3 regions of the Pantoea sp. GABEPS69 genome follow, and region 2 is predicted to be linked to each of the others. Evidence: predicted binding sites of a transcription regulator. Region 2 holds the regulator's gene; each other region holds the start of a gene.
The links. The regulator PhoB, encoded in region 2, activates phosphate uptake and scavenging genes when phosphate is short. The targets are predictions, from matches to a motif close to CTGTCATAAAACTGNCNNAT.
Positions count from the first base shown of each region.

Region 1: serA (phosphoglycerate dehydrogenase) is a predicted target of PhoB. The motif match lies at 2,896-2,915, and genes of this name have one in related genera.
Region 3: opgB (phosphatidylglycerol--membrane-oligosaccharide glycerophosphotransferase) is a predicted target of PhoB. The motif match lies at 1,418-1,437, and genes of this name have one in related genera.

Region 1 is NZ_CP118618.1:733,996-740,774, reverse strand. Features, by position in the region: gene PVE98_RS03510 (YecA family protein) at 1-6, opposite strand, end outside; gene zapA (cell division protein ZapA) at 177-506, shown strand; RNA gene ssrS (6S RNA) at 546-729, shown strand; gene PVE98_RS03495 (5-formyltetrahydrofolate cyclo-ligase) at 806-1,399, shown strand; gene serA (phosphoglycerate dehydrogenase) at 1,475-2,713, opposite strand; gene rpiA (ribose-5-phosphate isomerase RpiA) at 2,994-3,653, opposite strand; gene PVE98_RS03480 (LysR family transcriptional regulator ArgP) at 3,861-4,766, shown strand; gene PVE98_RS03475 (oxidative stress defense protein) at 4,866-5,606, opposite strand; gene argO (arginine exporter ArgO) at 5,749-6,372, opposite strand; gene mscS (small-conductance mechanosensitive channel MscS) at 6,499-6,779, opposite strand, start outside.
Region 2 is NZ_CP118618.1:3,102,868-3,109,646, reverse strand. Features, by position in the region: gene PVE98_RS15280 (AAA family ATPase) at 1-1,743, opposite strand, end outside; gene sbcD (exonuclease subunit SbcD) at 1,740-2,939, opposite strand; gene phoB (phosphate response regulator transcription factor PhoB) at 3,135-3,824, shown strand; gene phoR (phosphate regulon sensor histidine kinase PhoR) at 3,839-5,152, shown strand; gene PVE98_RS15260 (PstS family phosphate ABC transporter substrate-binding protein) at 5,171-6,106, shown strand; gene PVE98_RS15255 (cobalamin-independent methionine synthase II family protein) at 6,270-6,779, shown strand, end outside.
Region 3 is NZ_CP118618.1:3,495,343-3,502,121, forward strand. Features, by position in the region: gene PVE98_RS17055 (LysR family transcriptional regulator) at 1-745, opposite strand, end outside; gene PVE98_RS17060 (tautomerase family protein) at 932-1,321, shown strand; gene opgB (phosphatidylglycerol--membrane-oligosaccharide glycerophosphotransferase) at 1,521-3,812, shown strand; gene PVE98_RS17070 (GNAT family N-acetyltransferase) at 3,814-4,527, opposite strand; gene PVE98_RS17075 (PLP-dependent aminotransferase family protein) at 4,615-6,075, shown strand; gene PVE98_RS17080 (IclR family transcriptional regulator) at 6,230-6,779, shown strand, end outside.

The sequences.
Region 1 (6,779 bases), 1.7 Mb from region 2:
AGACATAAGGATTCGTCGTCGTTGGCAGAATAAGTTCGTGTTATGCTACCACTAGCTGCCTCAAGGTTTCCAGAAAAGGGGTTGTAAGTTATTTCGCGGGTCTATATAGTTGCCCGCCTCCCAAGGCATTGAGCCCAAGGGGAGCTGCGGGCGAAGTAATCAGTCAGGAAGGTGGCATGTCTGCACAACCAGTAGATATACAAATTTTTGGTCGTTCATTGAGAGTGAATTGTCCGCCTGAACAGCAAGATGCGCTGAATGCGGCTGCCGATGACCTCAATCAACGGTTGCAAGATTTAAAAGTTCGCACTAGAGTCACAAATACCGAGCAACTGGTGTTCATCGCCGCGTTAAACATTTGCCATGAACTGGCGCAAGAGAAAATGAAAACGCGCGATTATGCTGCTAATATGGAACAGCGTATCCGTATCCTGCAGCAGACGATTGAACAGGCTCTTGTTGAGCAAGGTCGCATAACCGACCGCCAGGGTGCGAAGTTCGAATAATACTTTATGGTTGCTGCGCAGCGGCAACGGTAAAGTCCATTTTCTCTGAGATGTTTGCAAGCGGGCCAGTCCCCTGAGCCGATATTTCATACCAACAGAGTGTGGCGCTCTGTAACCTGTGAGCATGCTCGGTTCGTCCGAGAAGCCTGATGGTTGCGACGGCACATTCACCTTGAACCAAGGGTTCAAGGGTTACAGCCTGCGGCGGCATCTCGGAGATCTCCTTCTGTTCTGCATCTGTCTTTCCCCGTTATGAATGATATAGTTGCTTAATCAGCGACTATATCAACGGGGTTCTCGTGTCTCAGCCCTCTCTGCTCGATCGCCACCATATCCGCCAGCACGTACGCCACCTGCGCCGCGCCCTGACGCCTGAGCAGCAGGAACAAGCCGCCGCTCTGATGGCGGAACACGCCGTTAACTTCGCCCCTCTCGCCAACGCCAGCCATATCGCGCTTTTTTTATCGGTAGATGGCGAACTCAACACCCGTCCGCTTATCGCTAAGCTGTGGCAGCAGAAAAAGCAGGTTTATCTGCCGGTGCTGCACCCTTTCTCCGCTGGCCAGCTACTGTTTCTGCGCTATACGCCGGAAACCACGCTGACGCCGAATAAACTGCGTATTCCCGAACCGCCGCTCGATATCCGCCAGCTGATTACCCTGGATCGGCTGGATGTGATGATGGTGCCGCTGGTGGCCTTTGACAGCAGCGGGCAGCGACTCGGCATGGGCGGCGGCTTTTACGACCGCACCCTGCAGAACTGGCGTCGGCACGGTTTTTTACCGGTGGGCGTGGCGCATGACTGCCAGCAGGTGGAGCGGTTACCCGCGGAGGAGTGGGATGTGCCGCTGCCCGCCGTCTTAACGCCGTCGCGCCTGTGGCAGTGGGAATAGCAGGCGTGAGCCAGAGGCGGAAACAGACGGGCCGTCTGTGAAAAAGGCAGACGGCCCGGTTTCAGTAAAGCGGAATCAGTAGAGCAGACGGGCGCGAATGGTGCCCGGAATCGCCTTCATCAGCTGCAGCGCTTTGTCCGCCAGATCCTGCGGCGCATCGATATCGATAACCACATAACCCATCATCGGCGAGGTTTGCAGGAACTGCGCAGCGATGTTGATGCCCTGCTCAGCGAAGATCTGGTTGATGGCCGTCAGCACGCCCGGACGGTTTTCATGAATGTGCAGCAGACGGCTGGCGCTGGCGCCGTGCATCGGCAGGGACACTTCCGGGAAGTTGACCGCCGAGAGCGTTGAGCCGTTATCGGAATATTTAGCCAGCTTGCCTGCCACTTCGATACCGATATTCTCCTGCGCCTCCTGGGTGGATCCGCCGATGTGCGGCGTCAGGATCACGTTATCGAACTCGCACAGCGGCGAATTGAAGGGTTCGCTGTTAGTCGCCGGCTCAAGCGGGAAGACGTCGATCGCGGCGCCCGCCAGGTGTTTGCTCCCCAGCGCGTCGCACAGCGCCGGAATATCGACCACGGTGCCGCGCGAAGCGTTGATCAGCAACGCGCCCTTCTTCATCTGCGCCAGCTCCTGCGCGCCGATCATATCCTGCGTCGAGGGGGTTTCCGGCACGTGCAGGCTCACCACGTCGCTCATATTCAGCAGGTCAGCGAGATGACGCACCTGCGTGGCGTTGCCGAGCGGCAGTTTGTTTTCGATATCGTAGAAATAAACATGCATGCCCAGGCTTTCCGCCAGTACGCCAAGCTGCATGCCGATATGGCCATAGCCGACGATGCCGAGCTTTTTGCCGCGCGCCTCAAACGAGCCGACGGCGTTTTTGTTCCAGATGCCGCGATGCGCTTTGGCATTCGCTTCGGGAATGCCGCGCAGCATCAGCAGCATTTCGCCGATAACCAGTTCGGCGACCGAGCGGGTATTAGAGAACGGCGCGTTGAACACTGGAATGCCGCGCGTCGCCGCCGCGTTAAGATCGACCTGGTTGGTGCCGATGCAGAAACAGCCTACGGCGACCAGTTTTTCCGCCGCGGCGAAAATCTCTTCCGTCAGTTGGGTGCGGGAGCGGATGCCGATGAAGTGCGCATCCCGAATGGAGGCTTTCAGCGCTTCGTCATCCAGCGCGCCTTTATGGAATTCGATGTTGGTGTAACCCGCCGCGCGCAGATTTTCCAGCGCGCTCTGGTGAACGCCTTCCACCAGCAGGAACTTAATCTTGTCTTTTTCCAGTGATACCTTTGCCATTTCCCCGACCCTATTGTGATTTCAACAATGGCCGCCATAAGCGCGCCTTCTGTCAAAATATCAAAATTTACGCCTGCGGCAATACAACCGATTGCCTTGCGCCCAGCATGGGCAAGCCTGAGGCCAGCACATTGCCGCACAAAATCGGGAGCTGAACGACGAACAAAGAACGAACCTGCTGTGGATGACGGTTATGTGACATAAGTCACCGAATTTAGGCAGCGAAAGAAAAGATGTTTTGCGCAGGGAAATAACCGGCGCGTTTAGCGCGCCGGACAGATCATTTTTCGATGGTTTTTACGCCGTCCGCCGTGCCGATCAGGGCGATATCGGCGCCGCGCGTAGCAAACAGGCCGACGGTGACTACGCCGGGCAGCGCGTTGATGCTTTTTTCCAGCGCGACGGGATCGAGGATCGTCAGGTTATGCACGTCGAGAATAATATTGCCGTTATCGGTAACGACATGCTGGCGATACTCCGGCAGGCCGCCGAGCTTAACCAGCTCGCGGGCGACGAAGGCGCGCGCCATCGGGATCACCTCGACCGGCAGCGGGAAATGTCCCAGCACGTCCACCTCTTTCGAGGCGTCGGCGATACAGATGAACTTGCGCGCGACGGCCGCCACGATCTTCTCGCGCGTCAGGGCCGCGCCGCCGCCTTTGATCATCTGCATCTGCGGGTTGATCTCATCCGCGCCGTCGACGTAGATCGCGAGATCGTCGATCTCGTTGAGATCGAAGACCGGAATCCCGAGCGCCTTCAGCTTGAGCGTCGACGCTTCCGAGCTGGAGACCGCGCCTTCAATCTGATGTTTCATGGTGGCGAGCGCGTCGATAAAGTGCGCGGCGGTGGAGCCGGTGCCGACGCCGACCACACTACCCGGCTGCACATATTTCAGTGCGGCCCAGCCTACGGCTTTTTTCAGTTCATCCTGGGTCATGATATGTTTAAAACCTGTGCGACAACGAAGTGCGCGTAGTATAAAGCAACGCCCGCCGAATGTGCGCGGCTGTTTCCGCTGGCGTGATCGCTTTGGAAGCCAGCCCGCAAAAAAGGCGACGCGCGGCGCAGGGAAAGCGCCTTCGACGCGCGCCAGATGAATATTTTGTGGCATAGTATCGTCCACCCTGAAGGAGAGAGAACAACAATGAAACGCCCCGATTATCGAACGCTTCAGGCGCTGGATGCAGTGATTCGCGAACGCGGCTTTGAGCGCGCCGCACAGAAATTATGCATTACGCAGTCGGCCGTATCGCAGCGTATCAAGCAGCTGGAGAACCTGTTCGGCCAGCCGCTGCTGGTGCGCACCGTGCCGCCGCGCCCCACCGAACAGGGACAGAAGCTGCTGGCGCTGCTGCATCAGGTAGAGCTGCTGGAAGAGGAGTGGCTGAGCGACGAGAACGGCGGCACCACGCCGCTGCTGCTGTCGCTGGCGGTTAACGCCGACAGTCTGGCGACCTGGCTACTGCCTGCGCTGAAAGATGTGCTGGCGGACTCGCCAGTGCGCCTTAATTTGCAGGTCGAAGATGAAACCCGCACCCAGGAACGGCTGCGCCGCGGCGAAGTGGTGGGCGCGGTCAGTATTCAGCCGCAGCCGCTGCCGAGCTGCCTGGTCGATCAGCTTGGCGCGCTCGACTATCTGTTCGTCGCCTCGCCGGAGTTCGCCGCGCGCTACTTTCCCAACGGCGTCACCCGCTCGGCGCTGCTCAAGGCGCCAGCGGTCGCTTTCGACCATCTCGACGATATGCATCAGGCCTTTTTACAGCAGAATTTCGATCTGTCGCCCGGCAGCGTGCCCTGCCATATCGTTAACTCCTCGGAAGCCTTTGTGCAGCTGGCGCGTCAGGGGTCGACCTGCTGTATGATCCCGCATCTGCAGATTGAGCGCGAGCTGGCGGGCGGCGAACTGCTCGATTTAACGCCGGGCCTGTGTCAGCGCCGCATGCTCTACTGGCACCGCTTTGCGCCGGAGAGCCGCCTGATGCGCCGCGTCACCGACGCGCTGATCTCCCACGGCCATCGCGTGCTGCGCCAGGATGATTTAGCGGCCTGAGCAAGCGCGCCTTAAGCAAGGAGCGCACGCTACCCGCGTTTGATTTATTTGTTATCTGACGTATGTCCAAAAAAAGGGGCGCTTAGCGCCCCTTTTCCATTACTGCTGCGTGCCTGCCGCATTCGGCTTGATATCGAAGACCACATCCACCTGATCGTCGAAGTGAATGCTCTGCTGCTCGTAGGTCTGCTGCGCGGAGGTATCCGCAGCCGGCGCGGCGGCCTTATACATGCGCGCCATCGGCATCGGCTGATAGTTGGCCACGTGGTAGCGAATGCTGTAAACCGGGCCAAGCTTCGCGTTAAAGCCTTCCGCCAGCGCTGCGGCCTGCTGCGTCGCGTTATCAATCGCCGCCTTGCGCGCCTGCGCCTTATAGCTGTCGGGATTGGTGACGCCCAGCTCGACCGAGCGGATCTCGTTCAGGCCGCTTTTCAGCGCGCCGTCCAGCAGTTCGTTCAGCTTATCCAGCTGACGCAGCGTCACCTGCACCTGACGCACCGCGCGGTAGCCTTTCAGCACCGACTTGCCCTCTTTGGTATAGTCATATTCCGGCTGCGTGCTGAGGTTAGCGGCATCGATATCTTTCTTCTCGATGCCGTTTTTCTGCAGGAAATCAAAATATTGCGCGACGCGGTCGTCGGCCTGCTTTTTCGCGTCCGCAGCGTCTTTAGAGGAGACGTTGACCACGATAGAGAGCGTGGCGATATCCGGACGCGCATCGACGGTCGCCTGACCAGAGGTCACGACATGCGGGCCGTTCGGCAGTTCGTCGGCTAATGCGCTTAACGGCAGCGCCAAAGCGCCTGTCATGGCGACCAGCGCCAGTGCTTTCAGTTTCACGAAAGTCCTCCTTGGAATCTCTGTTTTGCTGCGGCATCAAAGGCCAGAGCCTGAACGGAATAGTATGCACTGCTAAGAGCGTGTTATACCGCAAAAGTTCGCGTTTTGCTTATCCTGTTCTGCCGCTTTAGGACAATTCAAATCAGAAATTCGCTATTCCCTGCAGCGCCAGCTGGCTGGCGATAATCCACATCACCGCGCCGACCAGCAGATTGATCGCACGCTGCGCTCTGGCGGTACGCAAGCGAGGCGAGAGCCAGGCCGCCATCAGCGCCAGCCCAAAGAACCAGAACACCGACGCGCTAACGGTGCCCAGCGCGAACCAGCGGCGCGCTTCCTGCGTCGGCAGTTGTCCGCCCAGGCTGCCCAGCACCACGAAAGTATCGATATAGACGTGGGGATTAAGCCAGGTGACCGCCAGCATGGTGGCGATAATGCGCCAGCGGCTCTGCTTAAGCTCGCTGTCGCTGGCCAGATCGACATCGCCGCTAAAGGCGCGACGCAGCGCATTCCAGCCATACCACAGCAGAAAAGCCACCCCGGCCCAGGTGATGAGCATCAACAGCAGCGGCGACTGATGCAGCAAGGCGCTGCCGCCGAAGATGCCACCGCAGATCAGCGCGATATCGCTCAGCGTGCAGAGCGACGCCGTCATTAAATGGTACTGGCGTTTAACGCCCTGATTCATCACAAACGCGTTCTGCGGCCCCAGCGGCAGAATCAGCGAAGCGCCAAGAGCAAGCCCCTGTAAATACATTGATAACACGGCATTTTCCTTACATCAGCGAGATGCAAAGGAGTATAAAGAGGCGGGGTTATTAGCGGAAATTGAAAGATTTAATCTGCTATTAGGTAGATTAATAAGGACGGCGCAGGCGCCGTCCTGAGAGGGTTATTCTGCTTTCGCTTCCGCGTCAGGCTGGCTGACGCGATGCAGATGCACGTCCATTTGCGGATAAGGAATGCCGATGCCCTTCGCGTCCAGCGCGCGCTTGAAGTTCTTCAGCAGATCCCAGTAGACGTTCTGCAGATCGCCGCTGTTGCTCCAGCAGCGCACCACGAAGTTGAGCGACGAGGCGGCCAGCTCGTTGAGGCCGATCTGCACGCCCATATCCTGCAGCACGCGCGGATCGCTTTTAACCACCTCTTCCAGCAGCGCAATTACCTCATCCA
Region 2 (6,779 bases):
CAGCTCGCAAATCTTTTTGATATCGGCCAGCGACGCTTTTTCGCGCGCGAAGGCGGCGCGCAGCGTCTGCAGCGTTTCGTCATCCTGCTGCAGCGTCTTTTCCAGCGCGGCAAGGCGCTGCTGACGCGCGGCGAGATGCTGCTGCAGCGGCGTCCACTGCGAGGCGAGCACCGCCAGCTGCTGACGCAGCGGGCGGCTCGTCTCGCTTTGCGCCAGGCTGGCCTGCAGCGCCTGCGGCGGATGGCGCTGCTCTAGATCGGCCAGCGCCTGTTGCGCCCTCTTCAGGGCGCTCGCCGCCTGCTGTTCGGCCTGGCTCAGCGGCGTCGCCTGCTGCTCCAGCCGGGCGAGCTCCGCCTGCCGCTGCGCCAGCGTCCGCTGCTGCTGAATTTGCTGCTCGCGCAGCGCCGCCAGCGCGGTTTCGCGCTGCGTCAGCTGGGCGAAACGCTCCTGCCACAGCGCCAGCGAAGGGCCCCACTGCGGCAGCGCGCCCTGATCCGCGCGCCACTGCTGCTGTTGCGCCAGCGCGGCCTGCAGGCTGTCGCGCTGTGCCGTTTCCTGCTGCAGCGCGCGCGCGCTTTGCGTCAGCGCCTGCTGCTGCTGGTCGCTTTCCTGCCGCTGCTGCTGCGCCTGCGCCAGCAAAGCGGCGATCTGCTGGTCGAGCGGAATGACCTGTTCCGTCAGCAGTGTCTCCTGCGTCTGCTGCTCGCGCAGCGCGGCGTCGCGCGCCGCCTGGGCCGCCTCGCGGCGCTGCCGATCGCTCTCGGTTTGCTGCTCGGCGGCCTGGCGCTGCTGTGCGAGCTGCTGCTGCGTCTGCTGCAGGCGCTGCTGCTCATGCAGCAGACTGTCGCGCTGAGCTAATTTATCGCGCAGCTTCTCCGCCGGCTCGCTGCGCGCCAGCCGCTGGCGATCCGCTTCCGCGTCGCGCCACGCCTGTTCTGCCGCCTCCAGCGCAGCCTGCGCGGCCTGAATGTCGCTGTCGAGCTGCTGCGCCTGGGTCAGCCACTGATGCTGCCTGCGCAGGCTATCGTTCTGCTGAGTAAGCGCCTGCTCCGCTTCGGTCAGCGCAGCCAGCTGCTGCTGCAGCGCGGCGCGCGCTTCGGCGTCGAGCAGCGTCAGGGTGCCGGCGCGGCTGCGCAGGTTATCCAGCGCCAGCCGCGCCGCCTTGTGGCGCTCGTAGATGGCGACGGAGATCTGGCCGTAGATCTCGGTGCCGGTCAGCTCCTCCAGCAGTTCGGCGCGCTCGCCGGGCTTCGCGTTAAGAAACGCGGCGAACTGCCCCTGCGACAGCATCATCGAGCGGGTAAAGCGCTCGAAGTCGAGGCCCGACAGCGACTCGATCAGTTTTAATTTGTCGTTGACCTTGTCCGCGAAGATTTTGTCGTCGATGCAGCGCGCCAGCTCGACGCGCGGCGCCTGCAGCTTGCCGTCGGCCGCGCCGCGCGCGCGGTTCTGACTCCAGAAGGCGCGCCAGGCTTCGCCTTTGATCTCGAACTCCACTTCGGCGAGGCATTCGGCGGTGTCGCGCGTCATCAGACCGTTTTGCGTCTGCGACAGCACGCCGAGGCGCGGCGTCTGGTGATAGAGCGCCAGACAGATGGCGTCGAGCAGAGTGGTTTTGCCTGCGCCGGTCGCGCCGGTTATGGCGAACAGGCCGTTGCTGGCGAAGGGCTCGGCGCGAAAGTCGATAAACCATTCGCCTTTCAGCGCGTTCAGGTTTTTAAAGCGCAGCGTGAGGATTTTCATTCGCTCTCCTCCAGCGAGGCGAGGGCAGAGCGGAACAGGGCGCTGAGGCGCGCATGCTCGGATTCTTCGATATCCTCCGCCAGCGCGATGCGGCGGGCGAAGACCTCTTCCACTTTTAGCTCGCTCAGGGTTTCGTTTTTTAGCTGCGCCAGGCTGTGCTGGCGCTGTTCGCGGCTGCGGCGCAGCAGCAGGACTTCGACCGGCAGATCGGCGGTCAGCGCCTCGACGCGGCGCTGCAAATCGCTGAGAAATTCCTGGGTCGTCACCTCAATATCGAGCCAAACCGGCTTGTCGCCCTGATGGTCGGCGAAGGGCGCCAGCTGCGCCTCGATCTCCGCCAGCGAGCCTTTCAGCATTTTCATTGGCTGGAACGGCGGAACGGGCAGCGGCGTCACGCTCTGCAAACCGGCGCTGTTCAGCTCCAGTAAAAAGACGCTTTTCTCGCTGCCGAGCTCGTCGAAGCTGAGCGGGATCGGCGAGCCGCTGTAGCGAATATGATCGCTGTTGGCGACGCGCTGGGCGCGATGGATATGGCCGAGCGCCACGTAGTCGACGTCGGGAAAAGCCGACGCGGGAAAGGCGTCGAGCGTGCCGATATAGATATCGCGCACCGAATCGCTTTTGCTGACGCCGACGGTGGTGAGATGGCCGGTAGCGATAACCGGCAGCGCCAGCGGATGCGCGCGCGCCGCGTCGACGCTGCGCTGATAGTGCGCGGCGATCGCCTCCAGCAGGCTGAGCTGTTTCTCCCGCCCCGACTGGCCCGCGCGGCTGCGCATAATATCGCGCGGCCGCAGATAGGGAATGGCGCAGAGCAGCGCGCCTGTTTCGCCGGCGCGGTCGCGCAGCAGCAGCAGATTGTGATCCGCCTGCGGCGTGGTGATCACCTGGGTATTCAGGCAGGCGAGCAGGGCGCGCGACTCGTTGAGCGTGGCGACCGAATCGTGATTGCCCGCCAGCACCACCAGCTGGCAGCCGGTCGGCTGCAGCGCCACGACGAAACGGTTAAAGAGTTCGCGCGCGTAGCTTGGCGGCGTGCCGCTATCGAAGAGGTCGCCCGCGACGATCAGCGCATCGACCTGATGCGCCTCGATACGCGCCAGCAGCCAGTCGAGAAAGGCCTGGTGCTCGGCCGCCCGGCTCTTGTTATAGAAAAACTGACCGAGGTGCCAGTCCGCGGTATGAATGATGCGCATAAAACTCCCTGCGGTAACGGTTTGCCGGAGGATTATACCGGCTATGGCGCAAAAGCGAAAAAAGCTGCGCTGGCTGTCATAAAGCAGTGTTAACGCGCTGATTAAGCGGCTATGTTTTTCATAAAAGTGTCATAAATCTGACGCATAATGGCGCCGCATATAACGGTGACAGCGGTCACATCAGCAGGAGTTGCAATGGCTAAGCGCATTTTGGTTGTGGAAGATGAAGCCCCTATCCGTGAAATGTTGTGCTTTGTTCTGGAGCAGAACGACTACCAGCCCATTGAGGCCGAGGATTATGACAGCGCGATAGGGAAACTGATTGAGCCCTGGCCAGATTTAATTCTGCTGGACTGGATGTTGCCGGGCGGCAGCGGTATTCAGTTTATTAAGCATCTCAAGCGCGAAGCCCTGACGCGCGATATTCCGGTGATGATGCTGACGGCGCGCGGCGAAGAGGAAGATCGCGTGCGCGGTCTGGAAGTGGGCGCGGATGACTACATCACCAAGCCTTTCTCGCCGAAAGAGCTGATGGCGCGCATCAAGGCGGTGATGCGCCGCATTTCGCCGATGGCGGTGGAAGAGGTGATCGAGATGCAGGGGCTGAGCCTGGACCCGTCGTCGCACCGCGTAATGTCGGAGTCGACGCCGCTGGAGATGGGCCCGACCGAATATAAGCTGCTGCACTTCTTTATGACCCATCCCGAACGCGTCTACAGCCGCGAGCAGCTGCTGAACCACGTCTGGGGCACCAATGTCTATGTGGAAGATCGCACCGTCGACGTGCATATCCGCCGCTTACGTAAGGCGCTGGAAGTTTCCGGCCACGATCGCATGGTTCAAACCGTTCGCGGAACGGGGTATCGTTTCTCCGCCCGCTACTAAACGGAGTCTTTACCGTGCTGGAACGACTCTCCTGGAAGAGACTGCTCTCCGAGCTGGCGCTGGCCTGCCTGCCGGCGCTGATTATCGGTTTGATTTTCGGCTATCTCCCCTGGCTGCTGCTGATCAGCGTGCTGGGGATGCTGCTGTGGCACTTCTATAATTTGATGCGGCTGTCGCACTGGCTGTGGGTGGATCGCACCATGACGCCGCCCACCGGGCAGGCGAGCTGGGAGCCGCTGTTTTACGGCCTCTATCAGATGCAGCTGCGCAACCGGCGGCGGCGGCGCGAGCTGGGCAACCTGATCAAGCGCTTTCGCAGCGGCGCCGAGACGCTGCCCGACGCGGTGGTGCTTACCACGGAAGAGGGCGCCATTTTCTGGTGTAACGGTCTGGCGCAGCAGCACCTTGGCCTGCGCTGGCCGGAAGATAACGGCCAGAACATCCTTAACCTGCTGCGCTATCCGGAGTTCTCCCGCTATATTCGCCAGCGCGATTTCAACAAGCCGCTCACCTTAATTCTCAATAACCAGCACCACATGGAGTTTCGCATCATGCCCTACAGCGAAGGGCAGTGGCTGATGGTGGCGCGCGACGTGACGCAGATGCACCAGCTGGAAGGGGCGCGGCGCAATTTCTTCGCCAACGTCAGCCATGAGCTGCGCACGCCGCTGACGGTGCTGCAGGGCTATCTGGAGATGATGAACGACTCGGTGATGAACGAGCGCTCGCGCGGCAAAGCGCTGCAGACCATGCAGGAGCAGACGCGCCGCATGGACAGCCTGGTGCGCCAGCTGCTGACGCTGTCGCGCATCGAGGCGGCGCCGGCCATCGACATGAAAGAGACGGTGGACGTGCCGATGATGCTGCATCTGCTGCAGCGCGAGGCGGAGACGCTGAGCGGCGGCCGCCACGAGATTCACTTTCACACCGATTCGCATCTCAAGGTGCTCGGCGACGACGATCAGCTACGCAGCGCCCTCTCTAACCTGGTCTATAACGCGGTGAACCATACGCCGGACGGCACGCGCATCGACATCAGCTGGCTGCGCAGCCGCCAGGGGGCGCAGTTCAAAGTCTGCGACAACGGGCCGGGCATTCCGGCGGAGCACCTGCCGCGCCTGACGGAGCGCTTCTATCGCGTAGATAAGGCGCGCTCGCGCGCCACCGGTGGCAGCGGACTGGGGCTGGCGATCGTCAAGCACGCCCTTAGCCACCATAATGCGCGGCTGGAGATCACCAGCATTCCCGATAAAGAGACCTGTTTTACCTTTACGCTGCCGTCAAGGTTGATCGTCAGCGCGGGATTGCAGGAGAATGCCGTCCATTAACCGTTAATGGAACCTCTCATGCGCGCCTTGCTGCTGTTGCTTTCTCTCTTTTCGCCTGCGCTGACGCTGGCGGCGGCGCCTCAGCCCGAAATGCTCACCGGCAACCTCAGCAGCGTCGGCTCAGACACGCTGGGAACGCTGATGATGCTGTGGAGCGAAGATTTCAGCACGCGGGCGCCGGGCGTCAATCTACAGGTGCAGGCCTCCGGCTCTTCTACCGCGCCGACCGCGCTGGCGGCGGGCGCCGCGCAGCTCGGCCCGATGAGCCGCCCCATGCAGGCGGAAGAGCGGCAAACATTCCAGGCGCGCTATGGCTACGCGCCGCTCGCCGTGCCGGTGGCGCTCGACGCGCTGGTGGTAGTGGTCAATCAGCGCAATCCGCTGACGCAGATCGATGCGCGCCAGCTGGATGCCATCTTTTCCGTGACGCGCCTGTGCGGCGCGCCGCGGGTACTGACGCGCTGGGGCGATATGGGCGTGCGACAGCCCGACTGGGCGCGGCGACCGATTCAGCGTTACGGACGCAACTCCGCCTCGGGCACCTGGGGGTTTTTCAAGCAGCAGGCGCTGTGCAACGGCGATTTTCGCGCCGACGTGGCGGAGTTTCCCGGATCGGCCGCCGTGGTGCAGGCGGTTGCCGCCAATCCGCGCAGCATCGGCTACGCCAGCTTCGGTTTTCATCTCAGCGGCGTGAAGATGCTTGCCGTGACGGACGCGCAGGGCGCGGCGGTAACGCCGGACGCCGACTCTATCCGCAGCGGCCGCTATCCCTGGGCGCGCCCGCTTTATATCTATGTCAATAAGCCGCCGGGCAAGCCGCTGCCGCCGCTGGTAAACGCCTTTCTCCATCAGGTGCTTTCGCCGCAGGGCCAGCGCCGCGTCAGCGAAGCGGGCTATCTTCCGCTGTCAGCAGCGCAGCGTGATCAGGCTCTGTCTGCGATAGAGGCGAAGTAACTACTAACGTGAATTTTTTTCATCTCCGCTGAAATTTCTTCTGTTGCAGATAAGGCGCGCACATGCCAATCTGTCCACAGACGTTTAGCCATCCAGATGGCTACATATAACTTAGCGAAATTATTCCCTGACGTGATTAACGTTCAGGGTGCCAGGAGTGAAGATGACCGCACAGACCGCCCCGTTCCGCGCCGATACCGTCGGCAGCTTCCTGCGTCCCGCCGCCATTAAAAACGCGCGCGAGCAGTATGCCGCCGGCCAGATTGATAAAACCGAGCTGACCCGCATCGAAGACGAAGCGATTCGCGACGTCGTCAGCAAGCAGATCGCCAACGGGCTGCAGGTGGTGACTGACGGCGAATTCCGCCGCGCCTGGTGGCACTTCGACTTTTTCGGCGGCCTGGAGGGCGTCGAGCTGTTCGAAGCGGAGCAGGGCATTCAGTTCAACGGCGTCCAGACCAAAGCGCACGGCGTGCGCGTGGTGGGCAAGCTGGGCTTCCGCGATCACCCGATGCTGGAGCATTTTCGCTTCCTGCAGAGCGTCGCAGGCGATGCGGTACCGAAGATGACCATCCCCAGCCCGAGCGTGCTGCACTTCCGCGGCGGCCGCAAAGTGATTGACGAGAACGTCTATCCCGATCTGGCGGACTACTTCGACGACCTGGCCGACACC
Region 3 (6,779 bases), 390 kb from region 2:
AGTCCGGCAGCATGGCGATGCCCAGCCCCTGTAGCGCCGCATCGCGTATCGATTCGCTGTTGTTGGTGGCGAAACTGCCCTGCACGCTCACCTGCACCCGCTCCTGCGCCGCGTCGACAAAGGTCCAGCGCGGGGTTTCCACGCCGCGCGGATAGTATAAGCAGTTGTGCTGCGCCAGCTGATGCGGCGTCTGCGGCGCGCCGTGCGCCGCCAGATAGCCCGGCGAAGCCACCAGCAGCGTGCGCGTCTCGCACAGCGGCAGCGCGACGTGGGTGTCCGGCAGCGCGCTGCTGTGGCGAATCGCCAGATCGAACCCTTCGCTGCTGAGCGAGACGAGGCGATCCGTCACGTCGAGCTGCAGCCGGATGTGCGGCCAGGCGCGCAGAAAATCCCCGACGATCGGCACCAGCTGCTGGCGCGCAAACGCCACTGGCGCGGTGACTCTCACCAGCCCGCGCACCGGTCCGGCGGCGTCGCGCACGCCGAAGAAGCTCTGCTCGATACGCGCGAAAGGGTCGCGCAGCTCCTCCACCAGCTTTTCGCCTGCCGCCGTCAGCCGGACGCTGCGCGTGGTGCGCTGCACCAGCGCCGTACCCGCCGCCTGCTCCAGCTCTTTAATCCTCTGACTCATCGCCGCTTTGCTCACCTCGAGCCGCTCCGCCGCGCGGGTAAAGCTGCCCTGCTCCGCCAGCACCAGCAGCCAGTGCAGATGGATCCAGAGCGCGTCCGTTTTTATCTCTTTCATCATGCATTGTTCACTATATTGAATAATCAATTCAGCAGGGGCGCTTTTTCTTTGCCGTTTAAAAGGTCAGGATAACGGTCACAGCAACGCACTGCCAGCGCCGGTATGCGGGCCATCTTACCTGCATCAGCACGCTGTCAGCCAACGTACAGCATACCTAAATGATGCCCTCAACAGGAGAAACCGATGCCGCTACTGCAATTCGACGTGATCCAGGGACGTTCCGAATCTGAACTGCGCACGCTGCTGGACGCGGCGCACCGCGCAGTGCTGACCGCCTTTCAGGTGCCGGAACGCGACCGCTATCAGATTGTTCACGAAAACAAGGCTTACCAGATGGTTTTCCAGGATACCGGCCTCGGCTTTAGCCGCAGCGATAATCTGGTGATGGTGCGCGTCTATACCAGCCCGCGCAGCGCCGAACAGAAACAGCGCTTTATGGCGGAGCTGGCGCGCGAGCTGCGCGAAAGCTGCGGCGTGCAGGGCCAGGATCTGATGATCAGCTTTATTACCAATGACAAAGGCGACTGGAGCTTTGCCGACGGCGAAGCGCAATACCTTACCGGTCGGCTTTGATTTCCCGCCATTTTTCTCCGCTATCAGCGACGACCAGCGCGGTCGTCGCCTGCTTTTCTCTCTGAAAGATTACCCACTGCACAATTCTGACGGCATATGTTGCAGCGCTATGACAGCCATTATAGATTGACGCCAGTCTGTCTATGCTCATCGCGGGCTGCGCAGGAAGCGCTCATTCACTTCAAGAGAGGATTTGACGTTGTCCGAATGTGTTTCAGTGGCGCTGTTCCTGGCGGCCATTGCCGTTTACTCGTGGAAAGCCGGTCGCCATAAGCTCTGGTTTTCCTTTGTGCTGCTTCTGCTGGTGCTGTTCGTTCTGCTCAACGCCACGCTCTTCGCCAGCAACTACTTCACCGGCGACGGCATCAACGATGCGGTGCTCTATACCCTGACCAACAGCCTGACCGGCGCGGGCGTCAGTAAATATGTGGTGCCCGCTCTCGGGCTGCTGCTGCTGCTCTTTTTGCTGATCTGCCTGCTGAGCTGGCTGCTGCGCCGCCACGAGCGGCCGCACCATCTCGGCTGGAGTTTGCTGGCGGTGGCCTGCGCCGCCGGCTCGGTACAGACCACGCCTGCCTTTCGCCAGGTCGCCAGCCTGGTCGCCTCGCACACCCGGCTGGCGGACTCCGACTTCGACAGCTACTACAAAGTGCCGCAGAAGGTCATCAACAATCCGCAGCTCAATCTGGTCTATATCTACGGCGAAAGCCTGGAACGCACCTACTTCGATGAGCAGGTTTTCCCCGGCCTGACGCCGGAGTTGAGCCAGCAAAAGGCGCAGAGCCTGGATTTCAGCGACACCGTGCAGCTGCCCGGCACCGACTACACCATTGCGGGCATGGTCGCCTCGCAGTGCGGCATCCCGCTGTTCGCGCCCTTCGACGGCAACGCCTCCGCCGCGCTCTCCAGCTTCTACCCGCAAAACGTCTGCCTCGGCGATATTCTGAAAAATTCCGGCTATGAGAACTGGTTTATTCAGGGTGCGGATCTGCGCTTTGCCGGTAAAGATATCTTTTTGAAATCGCACGGTTTCGATGCCGCTAACATGGTGGGCTCGCAGGAGCTGAAAGATCGCGTCGCCGATCCCGCCTACCGCAACAACTGGGGCTACTACGACGATACGGTGATGGATGAGGTATTCGAGAAGTATGAGGCGCTGTCGCGCCAGCAGAAACGCTTCGCCCTGTTTGCTCTGACCGTGGATACGCACCATCCCGACGGCTTCGTGTCGCGCAGCTGCCAGCGTAAAAGCTACAGCTACGAGGGCAAGCCCAACCAGTCGTTCAGCGCGGTGGCCTGTTCGCAGGAGCATGTGGCGCGGCTGATCGCCCGCATCCAGGCGTCCCCTTACTTTAAAAACACCGTGATCGTAGTGACTTCAGATCATCTGGCGATGAACAACACCGCCCATCAGTATTTGATCAAGCAGCCGCGCCGCGATCTCTTTATGGTGATCCGCGGCGATCGGCCGCAGGCAGAGGTGATCGATCGGCCGCGCAGCACGCTGGATAACGGCGCGACGGTGCTCGATATCCTCGGCGGTGATAAGGCGATCGGCCTCGGCCGCAGCAGTCTCGCGGGCGCGACGCTGGCAGGCCAGCTCACCGATTTTCAGAGCCATATCAGCCGCTGGAAGGCGGATATCATTCAGCTGTGGAACTTCCCGAAAAAGCTCGATCGTTTCGTTATCGATACGGCGAAAAACAGCTTCAGCTTTTCCGGCGCGACGTTCCGGCTGCCGATTTTGTTCCGCGTCGCCGAGAACCACGTCGAGCCGCTGCCGGAAGGAGAATATGCCGCGCCGCTGCGCTACCAGCTGGCGGACTTCACCGCCAGCGAGAAGTTCGTCTGGGTCGATCGCTGCTTCCGTATGGCGCGGCTGTGGCAGCCGGATCTGGCGCTCTCCACCGACTTCTGCGTGGCGATGGGGCAGCTTGGCGGTCAGCCGAGCGTCGTGCGCATTGATAAAGCGCAGTGGAAAGGACAGGCGCAGTTTCCGCAGACGGCACTGAGCCCGGCGAACTACCAGCTTAATGAGTCGCTGCTGCGCGTTGAAGATAACGATATTCGCTACGACGCCGACCGCTTTCTGTTCGCGGTGCCGGGCGCGCCGGCCAGCGTGAAGCGGTTCAGCGGCATTTCGCGCTGGGAAAACTGGGGCCGCTGGTCCAACGCCAACCTGGCGCCGGAGGTTAAGATTGAATATGTCGATCCGCTGCCCGCGCGCTTTGACCTGGTGATCACCGCGCGCGCCTTCGGGCCCAACGCGCACCGCCCGATTCCGGTGCGCGTCGGCGATCGGGAGCAGCTGCTGACGCTGGGCGAAGAGCTCTCCACCACTACCCTGCACTTCACTAATCCGGCAGGCGAGCATACGTTGACCATCGCGCCGCCGGAGCCGCAGCAGAGCAATCTGGGCAATATTACCGGCCAGGATCCGCGTCGGCTGGGCATCGGCATGGTGGATATTCGCATCGTGCCGCAGAGCTAGATCAGGGGCGCTGGCGCAGCGCTTCCAGCGTTTCGCGCTGCTGTCCGTCGGCCCCGAAGTTATCCGCCGCCAGCCAGCGCGTGAAGCCCTGCTTCACCTGCGGCCATTCGCTGTCGATGATCGAGAACCAGTGGGTATCGCGCGTGCGGCCGCGATAGACGATCGCCTGACGGAACTCCCCTTCATACTGAAAACCGAGTCGGGCGGCGGCGCGGCGCGAAGGCGCGTTCAGGCTGTCGCACTTCCACTCGTAACGGCGGTAGCCGAGCTGTTCGAAGGCGTAGCGCATCAGCAGAAAGTGCGCTTCGGTCGCCTGGCGCGTGCGCTTCAGCAGCGGCGAAAAGGCGACGTGCCCGACTTCGATAACGCCATGCTCGGGCGCGATGCGCATCAGCGCCAGCGTGCCTACGGCGCGCCTGCTCTCAAGATCGATCACCGCGAAGTGCAGCGGATCGCAGCTGCTTTCCATCTGCTGCGCATAGCTGAGCCATTCCGCCTCGTTGGCAAAGGGACCGGCGAACAGATAGGTCCAGTCGCGGCCATCCGGCGCCAGCGCATAAGCGTGGCGCAGCGCGTCGCCGTGCTGCGCCACGCTTAACGGCTCAAGACGACAGTAGCGGCCCTCCAGCGTTTCGCGCTGCGGCAGCGGACGCGGCTGCCAGTCCGTTAACGGCTGGCCGACCGGCTGGCCATATTCATTGGTGGTGTGCGACATAGCATCTCCTTGTTGTGGTCACCTGAGCGTGCCGCTTTTCTGGTAGGCTAAAAAGCTCCACGGCCTAAAAGAATGATGGATCCACGCATGCCCGACGTCCGTTCGACCTCGCCCGTCCAGTTGCTCTCCGCCCCGCTCGCTCTGCGCGGCGGCGAAACCCTGCAGCAGCAGCTCTGCCAGCGCGTAAAGCGCGCGATTCTCGCGGGCCAGCTTCCGGCGGGCACGCGCCTGCCCGCGACGCGCCAGCTGGCGCAGGATCTCCAGGTGTCGCGCAATACGGTGATTAACGCCTGGACGCAGCTGCAGGCGGAAGGCTACCTGATTAGCGATCGCCAGGGCAGCCGCGTCAGCCCGATTGCGCTGCCCGCACAGGCCGCCGATGACGTCGGCAGCCAGGCGCCGGTGGCCGAGCGCGTGGCGATGCTGCGCTCCGGCCATCGCTACAGCAGCGAAGAGATGCCGCTGCGCGCCGGGGTGCCCGCGCTGACGCACTTTCCCTTCGCCGCGTGGCGACGCGCCCTTAACCGCGTGCTGAACGACACGCCGCAGCGGCTGCTGGGCTATGGCGATCCGCTGGGCGAGATAGCGCTGCGCGCGGCGCTGGCGCAGCATCTCAGCCTGACGCGCGGCGTGCGCTGCCAGCCGCAGCAGATCGTGATTACCGAGGGCGCGCAGCAGGCGCTGTCGCTCTGCGTCACCCTGCTCAGCAACCCTGGCGATACCGGCTGGGTAGAAGATCCCGGCTATCGCGGCGCGAAAGCCGCCATGCTGGCAGGCAACCTGCGCGTGCAGGCGGTGGCGGTGGACGAACAGGGATTAGCGCCCGATGAGCGGCTGTGGCAGAGCGCCCCGCCGCGCCTGATCTTCTGCTCGCCGACCCACCAGTACCCGACCGGCGCGGTAATGAGCGCGGCGCGCAGGCTGGCGCTGCTCGCCCAGGCGCAGGCGCATCAGGCGTGGATTATCGAGGATGACTACGACGGCGATTTTCGCTACATCGGCGAGCCGATCGGCGCGATGCAGGGCATGACGCCCGGCGCGCCGGTTATCTATATCGGATCGTTCAGCAAGACGCTGTTTCCGGCGCTGCGGCTAGGCTTTATGGTGCTGCCCGCCACGCTGGCGACGCCGCTGCGCCCGGCGCTGCACGAGCTGCTGCGCGGCGGCAATCGCCTTGAGCAGCAGGCGCTGGCCGCCTTTATCGCCAGCGGCGACTTCACGCGGCATCTCAGCAAGATGCGTCGGCTTTACCGGCAGCGGCAGCAGACGCTGCGGCAGGCGCTGCAGGAGACGCTGGGCGAGCAGGTTCCGCTGCTGGGCGGCGAGTGCGGCATGCATCTGGTGCTGCGGCTGGCGGACGAGATCGACGACGTCGCGCTGGCGGCGCAGCTGTGGCAGGCGGGCTACGCGCCCGCCGCGCTCTCCAGCTACTGCGCGGAGGAGACGCCGCTGCGCGGGCTGGTGCTGGGCTACGGCAACACCAGCGGCGCGCAGCTTAAGGCGGGCGTGCGGCAGATTGGTCGGCTGCTGGCGCGGGCGTCGCGTTAAGTCCAGCCCGCTGTACTGCCAGCGCGGCGCATCTCACACTCTGCGCGTCGCGCGCGCAACCACCCTGTCCTGACCAGGCTTCTTTGAAGCTGCTCACGTTTCCCGATCGCTGATTTACCAACACTGCCTCCAGATAATCAGACTGGAGTCCAGCATGCTGGAAATAACACCTGTACCCGCACTGACGCGCGGCATTGCCATCCTGAACTTTATCGCCCAGCACGGCCCGTGCAGCGCGGCCGAGATTATCGACGGTCTGAATCTGCCAAAGAGCAGCGCCTATCTGCTGCTGGCCGAGCTGAAGAAGCAGCGCCTGATCACCGTCGATCGCAACGATCACTACCGCCTGTGGACACGGCTGGTGGAGTTTGCCGGGCATGCGCTGGAGAAGATGGATATCCGCGAAATCGCGCGTCCGCGCCTGACGCGGCTGATGCAGGAGAGCAATCTGCTCTGTCATCTCGGCATCATCGACGGCGGACACGCCTGCTACATCCTGAAGCTCGAGTCCCCCGCCACTATCAGCGTACGCTCCCATGAGGGCAAAAGCCTGTCGCTGCACCGCTCCGGTATCGGTAAATGTTTGCTCGCCTGGCAGCCCGCCGAAGAGCAGGCGCACATCATTAGCCAGCTGCGCTTTGTCGCCGTCACGCCGACCTCGATTCGTAGCGCAGAAGGGTTGCTCGCCGAGCTGGCGCATATCC